DNA from 3 places in the Promicromonospora sp. CA-289599 genome. Region 3 is predicted to be linked to each of the others. Evidence: riboswitches for the same ligand, from Rfam matches in the RefSeq annotation. Region 3 holds a riboswitch; each other region holds the start of a gene.
The links. A riboswitch is a leader RNA that binds a small molecule or an ion and turns the genes downstream of it on or off. The one in region 3 is predicted to bind thiamine pyrophosphate.

Region 1 (6,226 bases), 1.7 Mb from region 3:
GGGGCGGCAGCTCCGGTCAGGACGGTCGGGGATCGTCGGTGTGGTGATCGGTGACCAGCTCGGCAGGTCGTTCCGCGACCCCGTCTCCACCCAGGTGCTGCACGGCCTCGTCTCCGCGATCGGTGAGCAGGGCCTCGGCGTGCTGCTCGTGCCGGGTATGCCGCAGGGCACCACCACGCAGTCCATGGGGCTCGCCGCCGAGGCGGGGCTGCCGCCCGCCGTCGACCCGCTGGTCGAGGCCGCCGCGATGGACGTCGCGGTGCTCGTCTGGGGCACCCTGAAGGACGACCCGAACCTCGCCGCGCTGCAGCGCAGGGGGGTGCCCGTCGTGATCGGTGAGGGACACGAGGTGTCCGGCGTCCCCGTGGTGAGCGTCGACGACCGCCTGGGCGCCGCCGAGGCGGTGCGTCACCTCGTCGAGCTCGGGCACACGCGGATCGCGGAGATCACGCTGCCGTTCGGGCGGGACGAGCGGTCCGGGCTGGTCGACGCCGACCGGCTCGCGTCCGCCGAGCGCACGCCGACCCGCAACCGGCTGGCCGGCGTACGGGACGTCATCGAGCCCGTCATCTCGTGGGAGACGCCCGCGTCGCTCGTGGAGCACGGGCGCGACGCCGCCACCGAGATCCTGTCCGAGTGGGCGCCCGCCCGGGACCGTCCGACGGCGATCGTCGCGCACTCCGACCTGCTCGCCGCCGGTGCGGTGATCGCCGCCCGCGAGCTCGGGCTGCGGGTGCCCGAGGACGTGTCGGTGGCCGGGTTCGACGGGCTCGACCTGCCGTGGCTCTCCCCCGACGTGCTCACCAGCGTGCACCAGCCGCTCGTGGAGAAGGGCCGGGCGCTCGGCCTGGCCGTCATCGCGCTGCTGGCCGGCGAGGAGCCCCGGTCGGTGGTGCTGCCGGTGACCCTGGTCGAGGGCACGACGACGGGCCCGGTCCCGGACCTACCCTGACCGTCCTCGTTGAGTGCTGGCTATTTGCGGGCTCAGCACGCTCCGGCCCGCAAATAGCCAGCACTCAACGAATGGTCAGGGGCGGAGGGTCGGGGCCGGGAGGTAGACCTCGCCGCCCGACTCGCGGAACTCCGCGGACTTCTGGGCCATGCCCTCCGCTTGAGCGGACGCCGACGCCGACGCCGCGTCCGCGAGCGCCGCCTGGTGCTGCGCCCCGCCGAACTCGTCGCGGATGTCCTGCGAGATCCGCATCGAGCAGAACTTCGGCCCGCACATCGAGCAGAAGTGCGCGGTCTTCGCGGCCTCGGCCGGAAGCGTCTCGTCGTGGTACGACTCCGCGAGCTCCGGGTCGAGCGACAGGTTGAACTGGTCCCGCCAGCGGAACTCGAAGCGGGCCTTGGACAGGGCGTCGTCCCGGTCGCGGGCGCCGGGGTGCCCCTTGGCGACGTCGGCGGCGTGCGCGGCGATCTTGTAGGTCACCACGCCGGTGCGCACGTCGTCGCGGTTCGGCAGGCCGAGGTGCTCCTTGGGCGTGACATAGCAGAGCATCGCGGTGCCGTACCGGGCGATCTCGGTGGCGCCGATCGCTGAGGTGATGTGGTCGTACCCGGGCGCGATGTCGGTCACGAGCGGGCCGAGCGTGTAGAACGGGGCGCCGTCGCAGAGCTCCTGCTGCCGCTCCACGTTCTCGCGCACCAGGTGGAACGGGACGTGTCCGGGCCCCTCGACCATGACCTGGACGTCGTGGGCCCAGGCCCGTTTCGTCAGCTCGGCGAGGGTGTCGAGCTCGGCGAACTGCGCGGCGTCGTTCGCGTCGGCGAGCGAGCCCGGCCGCAGGCCGTCGCCGAGGGAGAAGGCGACGTCGTACCGGGCGAAGATCTCGCAGAGCTCGTCGAAGTGCGTGTAGAGGAAGTTCTCCTGGTGGTGCGCCAGGCACCAGCCCGCGAGGATCGACCCGCCGCGCGAGACGATGCCCGTGACTCGGTCGGCGGTGAGCGGCACGTACCGCAGGAGCACGCCGGCGTGCACGGTCATGTAGTCGACGCCCTGCTCGCACTGCTCGATCACCGTGTCGCGGTAGATCTCCCAGGTCAGCGCGCTGGCGTCGCCGTTCACCTTCTCCAGGGCCTGGTAGATCGGCACGGTGCCGATGGGCACCGGCGAGTTCCGCATGAGCCATTCGCGCGTGGTGTGGATGTCGTCGCCCGTGGACAGGTCCATGACCGTGTCGGCACCCCACTTGGTGGCCCACTCGAGCTTTTCCACCTCCTCCGCGATGGAGCTGTGGACGGCGGAGTTGCCGATGTTCGCGTTGACCTTCACCAGGAACGCCCTGCCGATGATCATCGGCTCCGACTCCGGGTGGTTCACGTTGTTCGGGATGATCGCCCGGCCAGCGGCCACCTCGCTGCGCACGAGCTCGACGTCGCAGTTCTCGCGCACCGCGACGAACCGCATCTCGGGCGTGATCACGCCCTGGCGTGCGTAGTGCATCTGGGTGACGGTCCGGCCGGGGAGCGCCCGGCGGGGCCGGCGTCGTTCACCCTGCCACTCCTGGCTGGCGGCACCGCGGCGCAGCGCGCCGCGCCCGTCGTCGGCCAGTGCCCGATCGCGGCCGTCGTACTCCTCCGTGTCTCCGCGTGCCACGACCCAGGGTTCGCGGGCGGGAGCGAGGCCACGGACCGGGTCGGAACCGGGGCCTTGCGTGCGATAGACCCGGACCGGCTCGTTGGGGGCGCCGTCGGGCGACGGGGCCAGCGTGATCTCCGTGACCGGCACCCGGAGACCCGTGCCGTCCTGCGGTGTGCTGTACCCGCCGTCGTGCTCGTGGTCGCGCTCGTACTGGTAAGCGAGCGTGCGGGACTGGGACTTCTCCATCATGAGACTCCTGCTTCCTACGCCGGTGTTAACCGGACAGGTTCAACGGTCCCGGGCCGAACAGCCCGATCTCAGCCCCTGCGTGAGGCACCCGTGGGATCGCCGCCGACGTTAGCACCCCGAGCCGTCTGTGCTCACCGGGGTCTCTCTTTCGGGGCCAAAGCTCTTCCGCTCTGATAGAGAGACCTCATGGCTCGCTTCACCCAGCGGCGGGCCCCGACGTGGAGGCACACATGTCAGTTCGAGGAAAGCTGCGAACGAGGGTGTTCGCGCTGATGGCGACGGGAGCGCTCGTAGTGCAAGCAGGAATCGTGGCGGGTGCGGCGGCTGCGGACGGGCCGGGTCCGGCGGCGTCGGACAACCAGATCACGCTGACCTCCTGGGACGGGGTACGCGAGCTACGTGCGGGCGAGACCTCGAACCTGCGGCCGAACGCCAAGGGCGGGCTCGTGCTGAAGCACGGCGGCGACACCGTCGAGTACACCGACCCGTTCGGCGACGGCACTCCCGTCACCTACGAGACGGGCCGGTGGACGTCGCCGGTCGTCGCGGCCGGGTACCTGATCGACGAGTCCGTGAGCTCGTGGAACGCGCACACGCCCACCGGCACGTGGGTGGAGATCGAGTTCCGGGGCCGCAAGGCCGACGGGACGTGGACCAAGTGGTTCGTGATGAGCCGCTGGGCGTCGGGCGCCGAGTTCGCACCCGCCGACGGCAGCGTCGGCGACATCCACCGCACCTCCGTGAACGGGCAGACCGACGCGGACGCGTACCTGTTCACGGACACCTTCGTCGCGAAGTCGGGCAACGAGCCCGACGCGTTCCAGACGCGGGCCACGCTGTACCGGCCCGAGGGCACCCGGGTATCGCCGCGGCTGGACTCGGTGAGCACCATGACCAACGAGTACCTGCCCGACTCGCACTACACGGGCACCAGCGACTTCACGCTCGGTCGTGCGGTGTCGCTCGACGTGCCGCAGTTCAGCCAGAACATCCACCGCGGCGAGTACCCCGAGTTCGGGGGCGGCGGCCAGGTGTGGTGCTCGCCGACGTCGTCGTCCATGGTGCTGTACTACTACGGGCGCGAGGTGCCGGAGGCCGAGCTCGAGGGCATCGAGGCCCCGAACGGTGACCCGCAGGTCGATTACGCCGCCATGCGGACCTGGGACTACACGTACGAGGGCGCGGGCAACTGGCCGTTCAACGCCGCGTACGCCAGCACGTTCGGGCTGGACTCGTTCGTGACCCGGCTGCGGTCCCTCGCGGAGGCCGAGAAGTTCATCAAGGCGGGCATCCCGCTCATCTTCTCGATCAGCTTCGAGGAGGAGGAGATGCCTGAGGCCGGGTACGGCACCAACGGGCACCTCGTGACGCTGGTCGGGTTCACCGCAGCAGGCGACCCGATCATCAACGACCCGAACAAGGCGAGCAACGAGGCCGTGCGTTCCGTCTACACGCGGGAAAACTTCGAGCGTGTGTGGCAGACCTCGACCGACGGCATCACGTACGTCTACCACCCGAAGAACGTGAGGCTGCCGCGCAACCTGCCGGGTGTCACGCCGAACTGGTGATCCGGCCTGTCGGCCGCGGAGTGTCCGTCACCCCCGCGGCCGCCTAGCGGCCCGGGACACCCCGCGGTTCCGACGTGTACGCCGCCGAGGCGTGGCCCTTCGCCGAGACCGTCACCCGGACCGTGAGCTCGGCGCCCTGGTCGCGGCCCGTCACGAGGTACCTGCTGCCGATCGCCCGGGACACCGGCTCGCCGTCGCGCAGCCACTGGTAGCGGACGCGGACGTCGTTCGGGAGGTACGTGCCGGCGTCCGCGCGCAGGACCTTCCCCGGCTTGGCCCTGCCCTCGATGCTCGGCCCGGACACATCGGCCACCACCGGGTCGTGCAGCTCGACGTCGGACGCGTTGACGAAGACGTGCCGGTGCGCCAGCCACACCTGGTAGTACACGTCGTTGCCGCGCACCACCGTGCGGTCGCCCGGTCCCGTGCCGTCGAACGTGGTGGCCCGGTAGTAGTCGGACGCGACGTGGTCGTCGGCCACCGCGTACGTCTGGTCCACGCCCACGCGGTACTCGATCGGCGTGACCGGCTGCACCGGGACGCCCGGGTGCTCCTCGTACGCTGCTGCCTCCGGGTAGGCCCTGCCGAAGACCGGCGCCGGGGCGTCGCCCGCGACCGTGACCGTCTTCGCCGTCGCCGGCACCACCACCGGGCGCTCGGCCGGGTTGTGCAGCCAGGCCAGCGAACCGGCCCACCACACGCCCAGCCAGTCGCCCTCTACCTGGTCGACGACGAGCTTGTGCCCCGACTGGACGCGCGCGCTCACGTCGCTCGCGTACGTGGTTCCGTCCGACCCGTCCGGCTTCCAGCCCGGGTCCTTCGCCAGCGGCGCGTCGGCCGACGGCGACTGGTGCAGGTACCGGAAGTTCGTCCCCGCGCCGGCTACGCACGCGCCCGAGCCCGGAGACGCCTGCTCACAGCCCGTCACGGTGTTCGGGTTGTCGGCGTACCCGGTGCGCACCTCGACCACGTCGCCCGGTGCGACGTTCGTCGTCGCCTCCAGGTCACCGCCGATGGGGGCACCGAGCAGCTCGAAGTAGTGGTCCCAGTCCCAGTAGGGGCCCGGGTCCCAGTGCACGTTCCTGGTGGACCCGGGCAGGATGCCCGGCACCTGGTCGTGCCCGATGACGTGCGCCCGGTCGAGCGGGATGTCGTGCTCCGCCGCCAGGTGCCGGACCAGGTCCGCCGACGCCTGGTACATCGCCTCCGTGTACCAGGCACCCGTACCGGCCCAGCCCTCGTGCTCCAGGCCTATCGAGTGCATGTTCATGAACCAGTTGCCCGCGTGCCAGCCGACGTCGGCCGGGTCGAGGTGGTTCGCGACGTGCCCGTCCGAGGACCGCAGCGTGTAGTTCCACGCCAGGTAGGACGGGTCCTGGACCAGGTTGACCGTGGGCTGGTAGGCGGTCTCGGTGTCGTGGATCAGGATGTAGTCGAGCGACGGGCCGCCCGCGCCGGTGCGGTCGGCCTGATCGTGGTTGCCGTAGTCACCGGTGTCGTCGGGCAGGTCCGGGGAGGCCTTCTCGTAGGGCGCGGGCAGCCACTCGCAGCCGAGCGTCTCGGGGCAGTCGGTCTCCGGGTCGCTCGTGCCGGACGCCCGCGGCACGACGACGTCCCGGTTGCCCGTGAGGATCACCGCGCCGTCGGCGGGGGTGGTCACGCCCGCACCCTCCCTGAGGATTGTGTACACCCGTGTAGCGAAACCCTGGACATCACTCATGCGGGACACTGCGTTCTCCCACTCCCCCAGGCTGTCCGACGCCGTCCCGGCCTCGACGGCATCGTCGCGTATCGCCTGCGCCTGGTACGACGCGAGTAGAGCCGC
Region 2 (6,226 bases), 360 kb from region 3:
CTGGCTCACGCTCGACCGGCTGCGGACCGTCTACATCTACCCGTTCGGCCTGCGGGACGTCAGCCCCACCGCCGCCGTGGCAGCGATCCGCGAGCTCGCCGACCGCGACGAGCGGCCCGAGCTGCTCGGCGTCCAGGCCTTCGCGGTGCGGGGCCGACTCAAGATGGACGACGTCTGGGCGAGCGTCGACCGGGCCGCCCGCCCGTACGGCGGGGTGTCGCTGTCGATGCCGAACGTGCGCCTGGAACAGCCCGACGGCTCGTTCATCGCCGAGCTGTCCTGCGACGTGCGGTTCACCGAGTTCGGCAACCACTACGTGCGGTTCCGCTACTCGGCGCGCGAGCAGTCGCCGCAGCAGGTCCGGGACGCCCGGTTCCGGCTGTCCAACCTGCACGCCGACATCCGGGTGCGCTGGATCTCGCCGGACGGCGCACCCGTCGACGTCGACCACGCGGGCAGCCCACCCCCCGAGCGCCTGTTCGACCTCGCCGACCTGCTCCAGCGCGCCACCGCCGACCTGGTGCACGAGGGCACCGAGATCGCACAGGGGCGGGCGCACGTCGTCACCACCGTCTACGAGGCGAGCCGCGGGCGGGGACCCGCCGCGCCCCGGGCGGAGCGCACGCCGGTCGCCATGGGCGACGAGCTGCTCGCCGCGTTCGGCTCACAGGTGCTGCTCCAGCCGGTCTCCTACGGCACCGCAACGCTGTGCGACTGGACCCTGCGCCAGCGCAACCCCGTGCTGCTGGAGGGGGTGCGGCACCTGGGCGACGTCGTCGCGGTGGCCACGAACTCCACGACGGTCGCCCTGGCCGGCACCGCACACTTCAAGATCTCCCAGTACGGCTCGCTCGCGGAGTTCGTCGCCAGCCTGAACGGGCTCTTCAGCGCGTGGAACGCCACCCTCGCCGACCACCTGCGGATCGTCGCGACGATGCTCGCCGACCACGACGTCAACAACGGCGCCGATCTCGCCGAGCGCAAGGAACGGCTCATCCGCGAACAGCTGCGCCTGCACGAGTTCGCCTCGGAGGTCCGGGCCACGCTGACCACCATCACCTCGCCCACGTTCCTGGCCTCCGCCCTGGAGTCCAGGATGCTGAACCAGCTCCTGCACGCGTCGCGGTTCGAGCAGCAGGCCGCGGTGGTCACCGAGCGGCTGCGCGAGCTGCTCCAGGAGCCGATCGCCGCGCGGCTCGCGGCCCTCGAACGCCTGCACGGGGACCGGGAGCGGGCTGCCGAGGCCAAGCGCGAGCGCGGGCGCCGTCGGCTGATGGACGGCACGCTGTCCGCCATCACCGTGTTCGCCGGCGTCTACGCCCTGATCGGGACCGTCCAGGTCGCGCTGGACGCCGACCTGATCGGCCCGCTCCAGGCCGTCACCGCCACCGCCCTGGTCACCATCGGCGCGCTGGTGACGGGCGTGGCGGTGTTCAACTGGACGCGGGGGCGCTGACCTCAGGCGGCCGCGCGCTGCGCCGCCGGCCGGCGGCGCAGGAGCGGCTGCTGGATGGCGGGCGGGTCGTAGGCCATGTCGAGGCGGCCGACGTCGGTGCCGGGCGGCACTATCGCGTCGATCCGGTCCAGGATCTCGTCGCTCAGGACTACCTCGGCACCGGCCAGGGCACTGTCCAGGTGCTCCATGGTGCGCGGGCCGATGATCGCGGAGGTGACGCCCGGGTGGGCGATCGTGAACGCCATCGCCAGGTGGTTCAGGGGGATGCCCGCGTCCTCGGCGACAGGGACGAGCTGCTCGACGGCGTCGAGCCGCTGCTCGTCGCGCAGGTGCTCGAACCCGAACTGCGCCCGGTGGGTGTCGTTGTCCTGCCCCTTGCGGTACCGGCCGGTGAGCAGGCCTCCGGCGAGCGGGCTCCAGACCAGGGTGCCCATGCCGTACTGCTGGGCGACCGGCAGGACGTCGCGCTCGATCCCCCGGTTCAGGATGGAGTACGGCGGCTGCTCGGCCCTGAAGCGTTCCAGGCCGCGCCGCTCTGCCACCCACTGGGCCTGGACGATCTCGGCGGCGGGCATCGTCGACGAGCCGATGGCCCGCACCTTGCCGGAGCTGATCAGGTACGTCAGCGCCGCCAGCGTGTCCTCGACGTCGGTCTCGGGGTCGGGGCGGTGGATCTGGTAGAGGTCGATGTAGTCGGTGCCCAGGCGCCGCAGCGAGTTCTCGACCTCGGCGATGATCCAGCGGCGGGAGTTGCCGCGGTGGTTGGGGTCGTCGCTCATGGGCAGGTGCACCTTGGTGGCGAGCACGACGTCGTCGCGCCGCCCCTTGAGCGCCTTGCCCACGATCTCCTCGGACTCCCCGTGCGAGTAGAAGTCGGCGGTGTCGACGAAGTTGATGCCGGAGTCGAGGGCCTTGTGGATGATCTTGATCGACTCCTCGTGGTCGGGGTTGCCGACCGCGCCGAACATCATCGCGCCGAGCGCGTAGGGGCTGACCTTGATACCGGTCCGGCCGAGGTTGCGGTACTGCATGGGGCCCTCCTGGGGTCGAGAGGTCTGGTGAGCGCTCCGGCGATGTCGTACTCTGGAGCTAAGCGGAACGCTCTTCCAGAACTATATGGAAAGGCGTTCCGGATAGCAAGGGATGGAGTGGAGTGACCCAGAACACAGCGCCGCGGCCCCTGCGCGCCGACGCGCAACGCAACATCGACTCGCTGCTCGACGCCGCCAAGTCGGCCTTCGGCACGTCCGGCGTGGATGCGCCCGCGAAGGAGATCGCCGACCTGGCCGGCGTCGGCGTCGGCACGCTGTACCGGCACTTCCCCAAGCGCTCGGACCTGGTCAAGGCCGTGTTCCAGCACGAGGTCGACGCCACCGCCGACGCCGCTTCCGCGCTGGCGGCCGAGCACGGGCCGGTCGACGCCCTGGAGAGGTGGCTGCACCGGTACACGGAGTTCCTCGCGACCAAGCGCGGCCTCGCCTCGGCCCTGCACTCGGGCGACCCGGCGTTCGACGCGCTGCCCGGCTACTTCCTCGGCCGGCTCGGCCCGGCCCTCGGCTCCCTGCTCGACGCCGCTGTCGAGGCGGGGGCGATCCGTGCCGTCGTCAGCCCCCAGGACCTCCTGTACGCCGTGTCCAAGCTGAACCTGCCCATGGGTGACGAGGAGCCGGAGCACGGCCGGCGCATGATCGACCTGCTCGTGGACGGGCTGCAGTACGGGGCCGGGCAGACCGCTGGGTAGGGTGGGGCCGAAATGGCGCGGGGCGCCGGGCACCAGCCTGGCTGAGACGCACCCGTGGAACCTGCTCTAGGTAATTCTAGCGAAGGGAACGCCTCATGGGCTCCGTCCTGCCTGACTCCGCATCCCGCACCCGACCGCCCGGGCACCCGGTCGTGGCGCTGGCGATCGCCGGCTCGGACCCCTCCGGCGGCGCGGGGATCCAGGCCGACCTGAAGACCTTCGCGGCGCTCGGCGGGTACGGCTGCGCGGTGCTCACCGGACTGACCGCCCAGTCCACGACCGGCGTGGCGCGGGTGCTGCCCGTGCCCGCCGACATGGTGACCGCGCAGCTCGAGACCCTGTTCGCCGACGTCGCGGTGGACGCCGTGAAGATCGGCATGACGACGGACGCCGCCGTCGGCCGGGCCGTCGCCGCGGCCTTGCGTGACCTGCGGGCCGCCGGGCGTATGCCCTACGTGGTGCTCGACCCGGTGATGGTCTCGACGTCGGGCCACCGCCTGCTCGCGCCCGACGCCGAAGCCGTGCTGCGCGACGAGCTGCTGCCCCTGGCCGACCTGGTCACGCCGAACCTGCCGGAGGCAGCGGTGCTGCTCGGCGCCGAACGGGCCGGGGACGATCGCGAGGCGGCCGACCAGGCGCGTGCGCTCCTCGAGCTCGGGGCACGGTTCGCCCTCGTCAAGGGCGGGCACCTGGACTCGGCGGAGTCGGTCGACCACCTCGCGGGGGCCGGCCTCGGACCCGGCAGCAGCCCGGACGGCGTCGTCGCCCTGACCGCCCCGCGGATCCCCACGCGGAACACGCACGGGACGGGCTGCACGCTCAGCTCGGCGTGCGCGGTCCTGCGCCCCCGGCACGACGGGTGGGAGCCCACCGTACGCGCGGCGAAGGACTACCTGACCGGAGCCCTGCGCGCCGCGGACGACCTGGTCGTCGGCGGGACGGGCACCACGCCCGGTCCCTGGCGCGGCCACGGCCCGGTCGACCACGGCTTCGGGTCGGCCCGCCACCGACCGACTGACTCGGCGGCCCCGAGTCCCCGAGTCAGCGCCCCGGTCCGACCAGGCCACTGACTCGGCGGACTGCAGGCGCCGAGTCAGCACCGTGGTCGGACTCGTCGCGCCCCGTCAGATCGTCTTGAGGAGCTCCGCCGCGCGGGCGCGGGCCCAGGCGTCGGCCTCCAGGACGCCCTCGACCGACGTCGCGTCGCCGGCGTCCGTCGTCTCGTGCGCCTCGACGACGGCGGCCACCGTGTCGACGATGTCGAGGAAGCCGATGGCCCCGTCGTGGAACGCGTCCACGCACACCTCGTTCGCGGCGTTGTAGACGGCGGGGTGCGTGCCGCCGGCCTCGCCGACCTGCCGGGCGAGGCGGACGGCGGGGAAGGCGTCGTCGTCCAGGGGGGCGAACTCCCAGGTGGACGCCTGGGTCCAGTCGATGGGCACGTCGACGTCAGGCAGGCGGTCGGGCCACGACAGGCCCAGCGCGATCGGCACGAGCATCCGCGGCGGCCCGGCCTGGGCGATGGTGGAGCCGTCGGCGAACTCGACCATCGAGTGGATCATCTGCTGCGGGTGCACCACGACGTCGATCGCGGTGAACGGCAGGTCGAACAGCAGGTGCGCCTCGATCACCTCGAGGCCCTTGTTGACCAGGGTCGCGGAGTTGGTGGTGACCACGCGCCCCATCGAGAAGTTGGGGTGCCGCAGGGCCTGCGCGGGCGTGACGTCGCGCAGCTCGGCGCGCGTGCGGCCACGGAACGGTCCGCCGCTGGCGGTGACGACGAGCTTGCGGACCTCGGACGACGCACCCGAGCGCAGCGACTGCGCGATGGCGGAGTGCTCCGAGTCCACCGGCACGATCTGGCCCTCGTGCCGCACCGCCGCCTTGACCAGCGCGCCCCCGACGACCAGCGACTCCTTGTTCGCGAGCGCCAGCGTCGAGCCGGCGGCGAGCGCGGCGAGGGTGGGGCGCAGGCCCACTGACCCGGTGATGCCGTTGAGCACGACGTCGCTCCCCCGGCCGGCGAGCTCGGTCGCGGCGTCCGGTCCGGCGAGCACCTCGACGCCGTCGGCGCCCGCCTCCCGGAGCAGGTCCAGCAGGGTCGGGCGGGCGGCGGCGTCGGCCACCGCGACGGCGCGCACGCCGAGCGACGCGGCCTGCCGGGCGAGGAGCGGCAGGTCGGAGCCGCCGGCGGACAGGGCGTCCACCCGGAACCGCTCGGGGTTGCGCCCGATGACGTCGATGGCCTGCGTGCCGATGGAACCGGTGGAGCCGAGGAGGGTGACGCTTCGCATGGTGCACATCCTGTCAGCCCGCGGTGCCGGTCCTGGTCAGTCGCCGGCGGCCGGCTCCGCGCGGCCGCGGCCGAACATCCGCCAGCCCTTGACCACGCCTCGGGGGTCCGGGACGGGCTCGCCCGCGGCCTCCCAGCCGGCGTCGTCGACGAGCGGGACCACGTGGAGGCCGAAGTCCGCGAGGATCACCGGGATGGCACGGATCGCCGCGCGGTCCTTCTCGCGGTCCGCCTCCGACAGCTCTTCCCAGGGTCGCAGGTCCGGGTGCAGACGCCGGGCGTCGTCCCGCTGGGGCCCGTAGGTCCAGCCCGCTGCGGCCTTCTCGGCCATCCACCGCTCGTGCTCGTCGACGGCGCGGGCGTCGACCACGGGTTCTGGGATCCGGCCGTGCTCGCCGTCGCCGGCGGGTGCGACGGTGCAGCCCATCTGGCGGAGCCGGTCCGGGATGGCGCGCACCTGGGCTCGGTTCGCGGCCCGGAGGTCGTCGGACAGGTCGACCCACGAGACCATCGCCGGGGTGCTCTCCCAGGCCACGCCGCGCGAGCGCTGGTTGCGCAGGTAGGTCAGGTGGGCGGAGACGGCCATGAGGTCGTAGACGTCGTCGTGCACCAGCACGCCGGGCGCGGTCGCCCTGCGCAGCAGCGTGCCCGGTTCGACGACGTCGAGCCGCCCGCCGAGGTCGTCGAGGATCGCGCCGTCGTGGGTGCCGAACAGGCCGCCGAGGCCCGCGAGGCG
Region 3 (6,226 bases):
GAGCCCGGAGCCGATCGGCGAGCCCAGCGGCATGACCGCCGCACAGCCGACGTCCTCCAGGCGGCGCGCGGTGATCGGGTCGTCGTTGGTGTACGGCAGCACGGTGAATCCGTCGTCGACCAGGATCTTGGCTGCCTCGACCAGGCCGACCACGTCGGGCAGGAGCGTCACGTCGTCGGCGATGACCTCCAGCTTGACCCAGTCGGTCGCGCACGCCTCGCGGGCGAGCTGCGCGGTGAGCACCGCCTCGCGCACGGAGAAGCAGCCGGCGGTGTTGGGTAGGGCGCGGATGCCCAGGCGTTCGAGCAGCCCCCAGACGGACGGGTCGCCGGCGGCTGCCGGGTCGTCCGACGGCCGGGGCCGGGACACGCGGCGCATCGCGACGGTCGTCAGCTCCGTGCCCGAGGCCACGAGCGCGTCCTCCAGGGCGAGCAGGCTCGCCGCTCCCCCGGTGCCCATGACCAGGCGTGATCCGAGCGTCGTGCCCGCGATGGTGAACGGTGTGTCAGTGCTCAGCATGCTCAGCCTCCCTGCACTGCGGTGACGACCTCGACACGGTCGCCCGGCCGGACGTACGTGGTGCCCCAGGCGCTGCGCGGCACGACGGCGTCGTCGAGTGCGACGGCGACCCCGCGCGGTGCGCCGTCGACCACGAGGTCGGGCAGCAGGCGGGCGACCAGGTCGGCGATCGGCAGCGGGCCGTCGAGCGGGTACGGCTCGCCGTTGACGACGGCCGCGCCGGGCGCCCCGGGAGCCTGCGCTCCGGCGGTGCCGGATGTCGCGGACGGTGCTGTGGTCATGCTGTGCCTCCTCGTTCGGTCCTGGGTGTGGTGCTGTGTGGTGTGGTGCTGTGTGGTGTGGTGCTGTGTGGCGCGGCGCGGTCCGCGACGGCGAACCGGAGCGGGTCCGCGTACCGGGTGGCCGCCTCGACGGCGGCCCTGACCTCCGGCCCGCCCGGCGACCCCGGCGGCCCCGGCGGCGCAGCGCCCAGCGCCTCGTCGACGGCGGCCGCCGTCAGCGGGGTGAGCAGGATGCCGTTGCGGTGGTGCCCCGTGGCCAGGTACAGGCCGTCGGCCGCCCGGCCCAGGAGCGGTGCGTTGTCCGGGCTGCCGGGCCGGGCCCGGGTGATGGCCCCCAGGAGGACCGCGTCGTCGAGCTCGGGCAGCAGGGCGCGGGCGTCGCGCAGCAGCGCGAAGACGTCGCCGGCGCGGGTCAGGTGGTTGTCGTCGCGCTCGTCCGACGTCGCGCCGACGACCAGCTCGCGCCGCCCGTCGGGCCGTACCCGGCGGGGTACCACGTAGACGGGTCGCCCCTGCACGGTGCCGCGCACCACTACCGCGGGCGAACGGTCGGCGGCGGCGTCCAGGCGCAGGGTCGTGCCGGGTACGGGCCGGGTGGGCGCACCCGCGAACAGGGCTGCGCTCGCGTGGCCGGCGGCCAGGACCACCGTCCCCGCGGAGTAGGCGGTGCCCGCGTCGTCGAGCACGCCGACGACTGCGCCGTCCGCCCAGGTCAGCGAGACCGCGGCGCGGGGCACGTGGGTCGCGCGGGCGGTGACCACGGCGAGCGCCGCGTGCACCGCACGCGGGTCCACCTGGTGGTCGCCGGGGACCCACGCCGCACCCGCCACCCGGGGCCCGACGCCGGGCTCGCGCCGCCGCGCCTCGGCGGGCGTGATCTCCACCGAGCCGAGACCCAGGTCCCGGTGCAGGGCGAGGATCCGGCGCAGCGCGACCAGGTCGTCGCCGTCGTAGGCGAGGGCGAGGGTCCCTGCGGTCTCCAGGCCGACGGCGCCGGCCGGCAGCCCCGCCGCGCGTTCGAGCGCGTCGGCGAACTCGGGCCAGAGGGCGAGCGAGGCCGTGCCCAGCCGCGTCTGCGCCTCCTCCCCGAAGCCCGCCTCCATGACCGGCGCGAGCATGCCCGCGGCGGCGTGGGTGGCGCCGTCGCCGGGCGCCGGGTCCAGGACGACGACGTTCGCCCCGGCCTCCAGCGCACGCCAGGCAGCGGTCAGGCCGATGATGCCCCCGCCGACGACGAGGACGTCGCACGCGTGACTGCTCGCACAGCTGACAACGTGGCTGCTCGCACGGCTGCTCAAGTGTTCTCCCTTCGCTGGCATGACCCAGATCAGGTTCGACGGTCGGCGCCCTGCGCCCTCTCAGCCCCGTCCGGGGCTCCCGTGCACGCGACAACCATAACCCTGCCCGGCGGCCGCTCCGGGACGCCTGTGCACCAGGCGCCGGCCCACCAGCGCGTCGACATACACTCACGCTCGTGGATCCCCGTACCCGGCTCGCCGACGCCCGCCTGTACCTGTGCACGGACGCCCGTCAGACCACCGGTGACCTGGAACCGTTCCTGCACGCGGCGCTGGAGGGCGGCGTCGACGTCGTCCAGCTCCGGGACAAGTCCCTGGAGGCGGCCCGCGAGGTAGAGCTGCACGCCCTCGTCGCTCGGGTGGCCACCGAGCACGGCGCGCTGTGGGCGGTCAACGACCGGGCCGACATCGCGCGGATCGCCGGTGCTCCCGTGGTGCACATGGGCCGGGGCGACCTGCCGTCCGGCGCGGTGCAGGCCCTGCTGGGCGAGGGCCCCGTGCTGGGCCGCTCCACCCACTCCCTCGACCAGGCGCTGGCAGCCGAGGCCGACGCCCGCGTCGACTACTTCTGCGTGGGTCCCGTCTGGGCCACACCCACCAAGCCGGGCCGCGCGGCCGTCGGCGTCGACCTGGTGCGCGACGTCGCCGCCAAGGAGCCGGCCACGCCCTGGTTCGCCATCGGCGGGGTCGACGACGCCCGCCTCGACCAGGTGCTCGACGCCGGGGCGCGCCGCGTCGTCGTCGTCCGCGCCATCACGCAGGCGGACGACCCGAGGGCCGCCGCCGCCGGTCTGCGGCGCAGGATCACGGACGCGGACGGGTAGCGCGAGCGGGGGTCAGCGCTCGTCCGCCGCGGGCCGGCTGCGCCGTCCGAGGACGAAGCCGACCGCACCACCGATCAGGAGCGCCCCGGCGCCGGACAGCAGTGCTGCCGCCCCGGGCGCATAGGTGCCGTCCGGGACGTAGGTCGTGCCCGACAGGGGCGCGTACGCGAACCAGCCGTAGGACGTCGGGCGGCTCTCGAACCAGGCGGCGGTGCCCAGGAGCACGAGTCCGAGGACGGCGAGGACCGGGACGACGACACGTACGGCGCGCTCCCGACGGGGTACCGGAGGCGGGGTGGCTGTCATGCCGCTCATCCTCCCGGCGCACGTCGCCGAGGGCAACCGTCGTTCCTGGCCACCCGGTGGACAGACGGGTCATTCCGGGTAGTTCTACCCACCGATATTCGACGACTTTTCACCTTTGTACTCGGTAGGGTGCTCCGGTTGCGCCTGTGTGGACCGTCCGGGCGAGCAATCTTTCGTGGAATGAGGAGGACGCATGAGCCTGGTCTCACGCGCGTTGAAGAACCGTCGATCCGTGGTGTCTGCCGGTGTGGTGACCCTCTTCGGGGTGGGGCTCGTGAGCTTCGCGCTCCTGTACGAGGGCGAGACGACAGCCGACGTCGAGCTGAACGACTCGGGCGTCTGGGTGACGCGGACCGCGTACGGCGAGCTCGGCCGGTTCAACTACGACGCGAAGGCCTTGGACGGCGTCCTGCTGGCAGGCGCCGGAAGCTTCGACGTGGAGCAGGACGCACAGCGTGTCCTCCTGAACAGCACGAGCAAGTTCTCCGCGAGCCCGGTGAACCCGGGGCAGCTCGTCCTCGACGCCACGATGAAGCTTCCCGCCGGTGCGCAGGTCGCCTCGGGCAGCGCGACCACCGCCGTCTACGACCCGGAGACCGGCAGGGCCTGGGTCCTCCCGTTCGCCTCCACCACGTTCGACGAGACCAAGCTCAAGCCCACGGTCAAGGCGGGCACCGGTGGCAGGCTCGCCGTCGGCGACGACGGCACGGTCCTCCTCGCCGTCCCGGGCGACGGCAAGCTCTACACGATCCCCACCACCAAGCAGGGCGTCGCCGAGCAGGTGGACGAGGCGAGCCTCCCCCTCGGCGCCGACGCCGAGGTGCAGGTCTCCGCGGTGGGTGACGAACCAGTGGTGTTCGACCAGACGTCCGGGACCCTGGTCCTGCCGGGCGGCGAGACGGTCAAGATCGCCGACGGCGCACAGGGCACGCTGCAGCAGCCGTCGAGCGCGACCGGCAACGTGGTGGTCGCGACGCTGAACGGCCTGGTCGTCCAGCCGCTCGCAGGCGGGACCTCCACCCTGCACTCGCTGACGGACGGGCCCGCAGCTGTCGCATCGGCCCCCGTGCAGCTCGGCGGGTGCGTCTACGGCGCCTGGTCGGGACCTGGTCAGGTGGTCCGGGAGTGCGCGGGCGAGGCCGACGACGTCAGGCAGGCGCTGGAGGGTGCGGACGCCTCCACGAACCTGGTCTACCGCGTCAACCGTGAGGTCATCGTGCTGAACGACGTCGCGAACGGTCAGCTGTGGATGGCCGCCGACGACTTCGAGATGGTCGACGACTGGGACTACATGCAGCCCAAGGACGGCGACGGCGAGAAGACCGAGTCGGAGCAGACCACCGCTATGCAGGTCGACCACTTCGTGGCCGACCGGAACAAGGCCAACACCACGCCGGTACCCGAGGACGACTCGATCGGCGTCCGGCCCGGCCGCACCACCGTGCTGAACGTGCTGGGCAACGACATGGACAAGGACGGCGACGTGCTGACGGCCTCGGTCGTCACCCCGCCCGAGGGCGTCACCGTCGACCGCGTGCTCGGCGGAGCGGCCCTGCAGGCCGACGTGCCGGACGACGCGACCGGTGACACCACCTTCACGTACCAGGTCGACGACGGCCGCGAGAACGGCAAGGCGACCGCCGAGGCCACCGTGCGGATCGTACCGCTGACGGAGAACAACCCACCGGTCCAGCCCGACGGCGAACCCGTGCTCCAGGTGGGCCAGGACCGTCTGGCCAGCATGAAGGTGCTGCCGTACTTCCAGGACCCCGACGGCGACGACCTCTACCTCTCGAACGCGACTACCGCCAACCCGCTGGACGAGGTGCGGTTCCGCCCGGACGGCACCGTCGAGTTCCGTGACGGCGGCGGCGCCACGGGCCTCAAGGTGGTCGACATCCGGGTCTCGGACTCGGAGGGCGAGGCCTTCGAGGGCAAGATGCACGTGGACGTCGTCGCCGCCAACGTCGCGCCGGTGCCCGTCCAGGACCACGTGACCGTGCTGACCGGCGAACCGGTCACAGTGAACCCGATGGTGAACGACCACGACGCCAACGACGACAAGCTGCGGCTGACGAGCGTCACCGAGGCAGCCGGCGCCAGCATCACGCAGAACACGTCGGCGGGGAACTTCAAGTTCCGGAGCGACCAGGCGGGCTCGTACGACGTGCCCTACTACATCTCCGACGGCATCGAGCAGACGATGGGTCTGGTGCGGGTCGACGTGGTGGATCCGCCCGAGGAGGCGGGCGCGCCGGTGGCCGTCTCGGACCAGGTGCTGCTGCCGACCGGCGGTTCCGCCCTGGTCGACGTGCTGGCCAACGACACCGACCCCGCGGGCGGCGTGCTCGTGGTGCAGGGCGTGAACGTGCCCACCGGCGCTCCGGTGAACGTGTCGGTGCTGAACCACCAGATCCTGAAGGTGTCCGAGATCAAGCGGCTCGGCGAGCCCGTCCTCGTGACCTACCGGGTCGCGAACGGCTCGGGTACGGTCACGGGCCAGGTGCGCGTGGTGCCCATCCCGGCGTCCGCGCAGATGCGGCCGCCGGAGGCAGGCCCTGACGAGGCGACCGTCCGCGTCGGCGACGTGGTGACGATCCCGGTGCTGAAGAACGACAGCCACCCGGACGGTCTCGCGATGAAGGTCACCGACCAGCTGCAGGAGGCGCCGCCGTCCTCGCTCGGTGAGGCCTTCGTCTCCGAGAACACCGTGCGCTTCCGGGCCGGTGACAAGGCCGAGACCGTCCACGCGGTCTACGAGGTCGAGGACGCCAACGGCCAGAAGGACTCCGCGCAGGTCACCATCACCATCAAGGACGACCCGGAGAACACCGCCCCGCAGCTGCCGGACATCGAGGCACGGGTGCTCAGCACCGGCATCGTGCGGATCCCGCTGCCGCTCGACGGGATCGACCCCGACGGCGACCACGTGTCGCTCAGCTCCATCTCGGCGGCGCCCACCAAGGGCACCGCCAAGATCGTGGACGGGGCCATCGAC

Region 1: linked by a shared signal. The riboswitch ahead of thiC (phosphomethylpyrimidine synthase ThiC) and the one ahead of thiO (glycine oxidase ThiO) in region 3 are both predicted to bind thiamine pyrophosphate.
Region 2: linked by a shared signal. The riboswitch ahead of thiD (bifunctional hydroxymethylpyrimidine kinase/phosphomethylpyrimidine kinase) and the one ahead of thiO (glycine oxidase ThiO) in region 3 are both predicted to bind thiamine pyrophosphate.

Annotation. Positions count from the first base shown of each region.
Region 1 is NZ_JBNJNI010000001.1:3,395,438-3,401,663, reverse strand. Features, by position in the region: gene ACQEVI_RS15075 (LacI family DNA-binding transcriptional regulator) at 1-952, shown strand, start outside; gene thiC (phosphomethylpyrimidine synthase ThiC) at 1,028-2,833, opposite strand; TPP riboswitch at 2,828-2,933, opposite strand; gene ACQEVI_RS15065 (C39 family peptidase) at 3,064-4,401, shown strand; gene ACQEVI_RS15060 (N-acetylmuramoyl-L-alanine amidase) at 4,445-6,226, opposite strand, start outside.
Region 2 is NZ_JBNJNI010000001.1:4,686,326-4,692,551, reverse strand. Features, by position in the region: gene ACQEVI_RS20895 (hypothetical protein) at 1-1,456, shown strand, start outside; gene ACQEVI_RS20890 (aldo/keto reductase) at 1,459-2,487, opposite strand; gene ACQEVI_RS20885 (TetR/AcrR family transcriptional regulator) at 2,610-3,197, shown strand; TPP riboswitch at 3,206-3,303, shown strand; gene thiD (bifunctional hydroxymethylpyrimidine kinase/phosphomethylpyrimidine kinase) at 3,293-4,267, shown strand; gene dxr (1-deoxy-D-xylulose-5-phosphate reductoisomerase) at 4,322-5,491, opposite strand; gene ACQEVI_RS20870 (RyR domain-containing protein) at 5,528-6,226, opposite strand, start outside.
Region 3 is NZ_JBNJNI010000001.1:5,050,464-5,056,689, reverse strand. Features, by position in the region: gene ACQEVI_RS22490 (thiazole synthase) at 1-519, opposite strand, end outside; gene thiS (sulfur carrier protein ThiS) at 522-800, opposite strand; gene thiO (glycine oxidase ThiO) at 797-2,098, opposite strand; TPP riboswitch at 2,088-2,191, opposite strand; gene thiE (thiamine phosphate synthase) at 2,275-2,922, shown strand; gene ACQEVI_RS22470 (hypothetical protein) at 2,935-3,228, opposite strand; gene ACQEVI_RS22465 (Ig-like domain-containing protein) at 3,422-6,226, shown strand, end outside.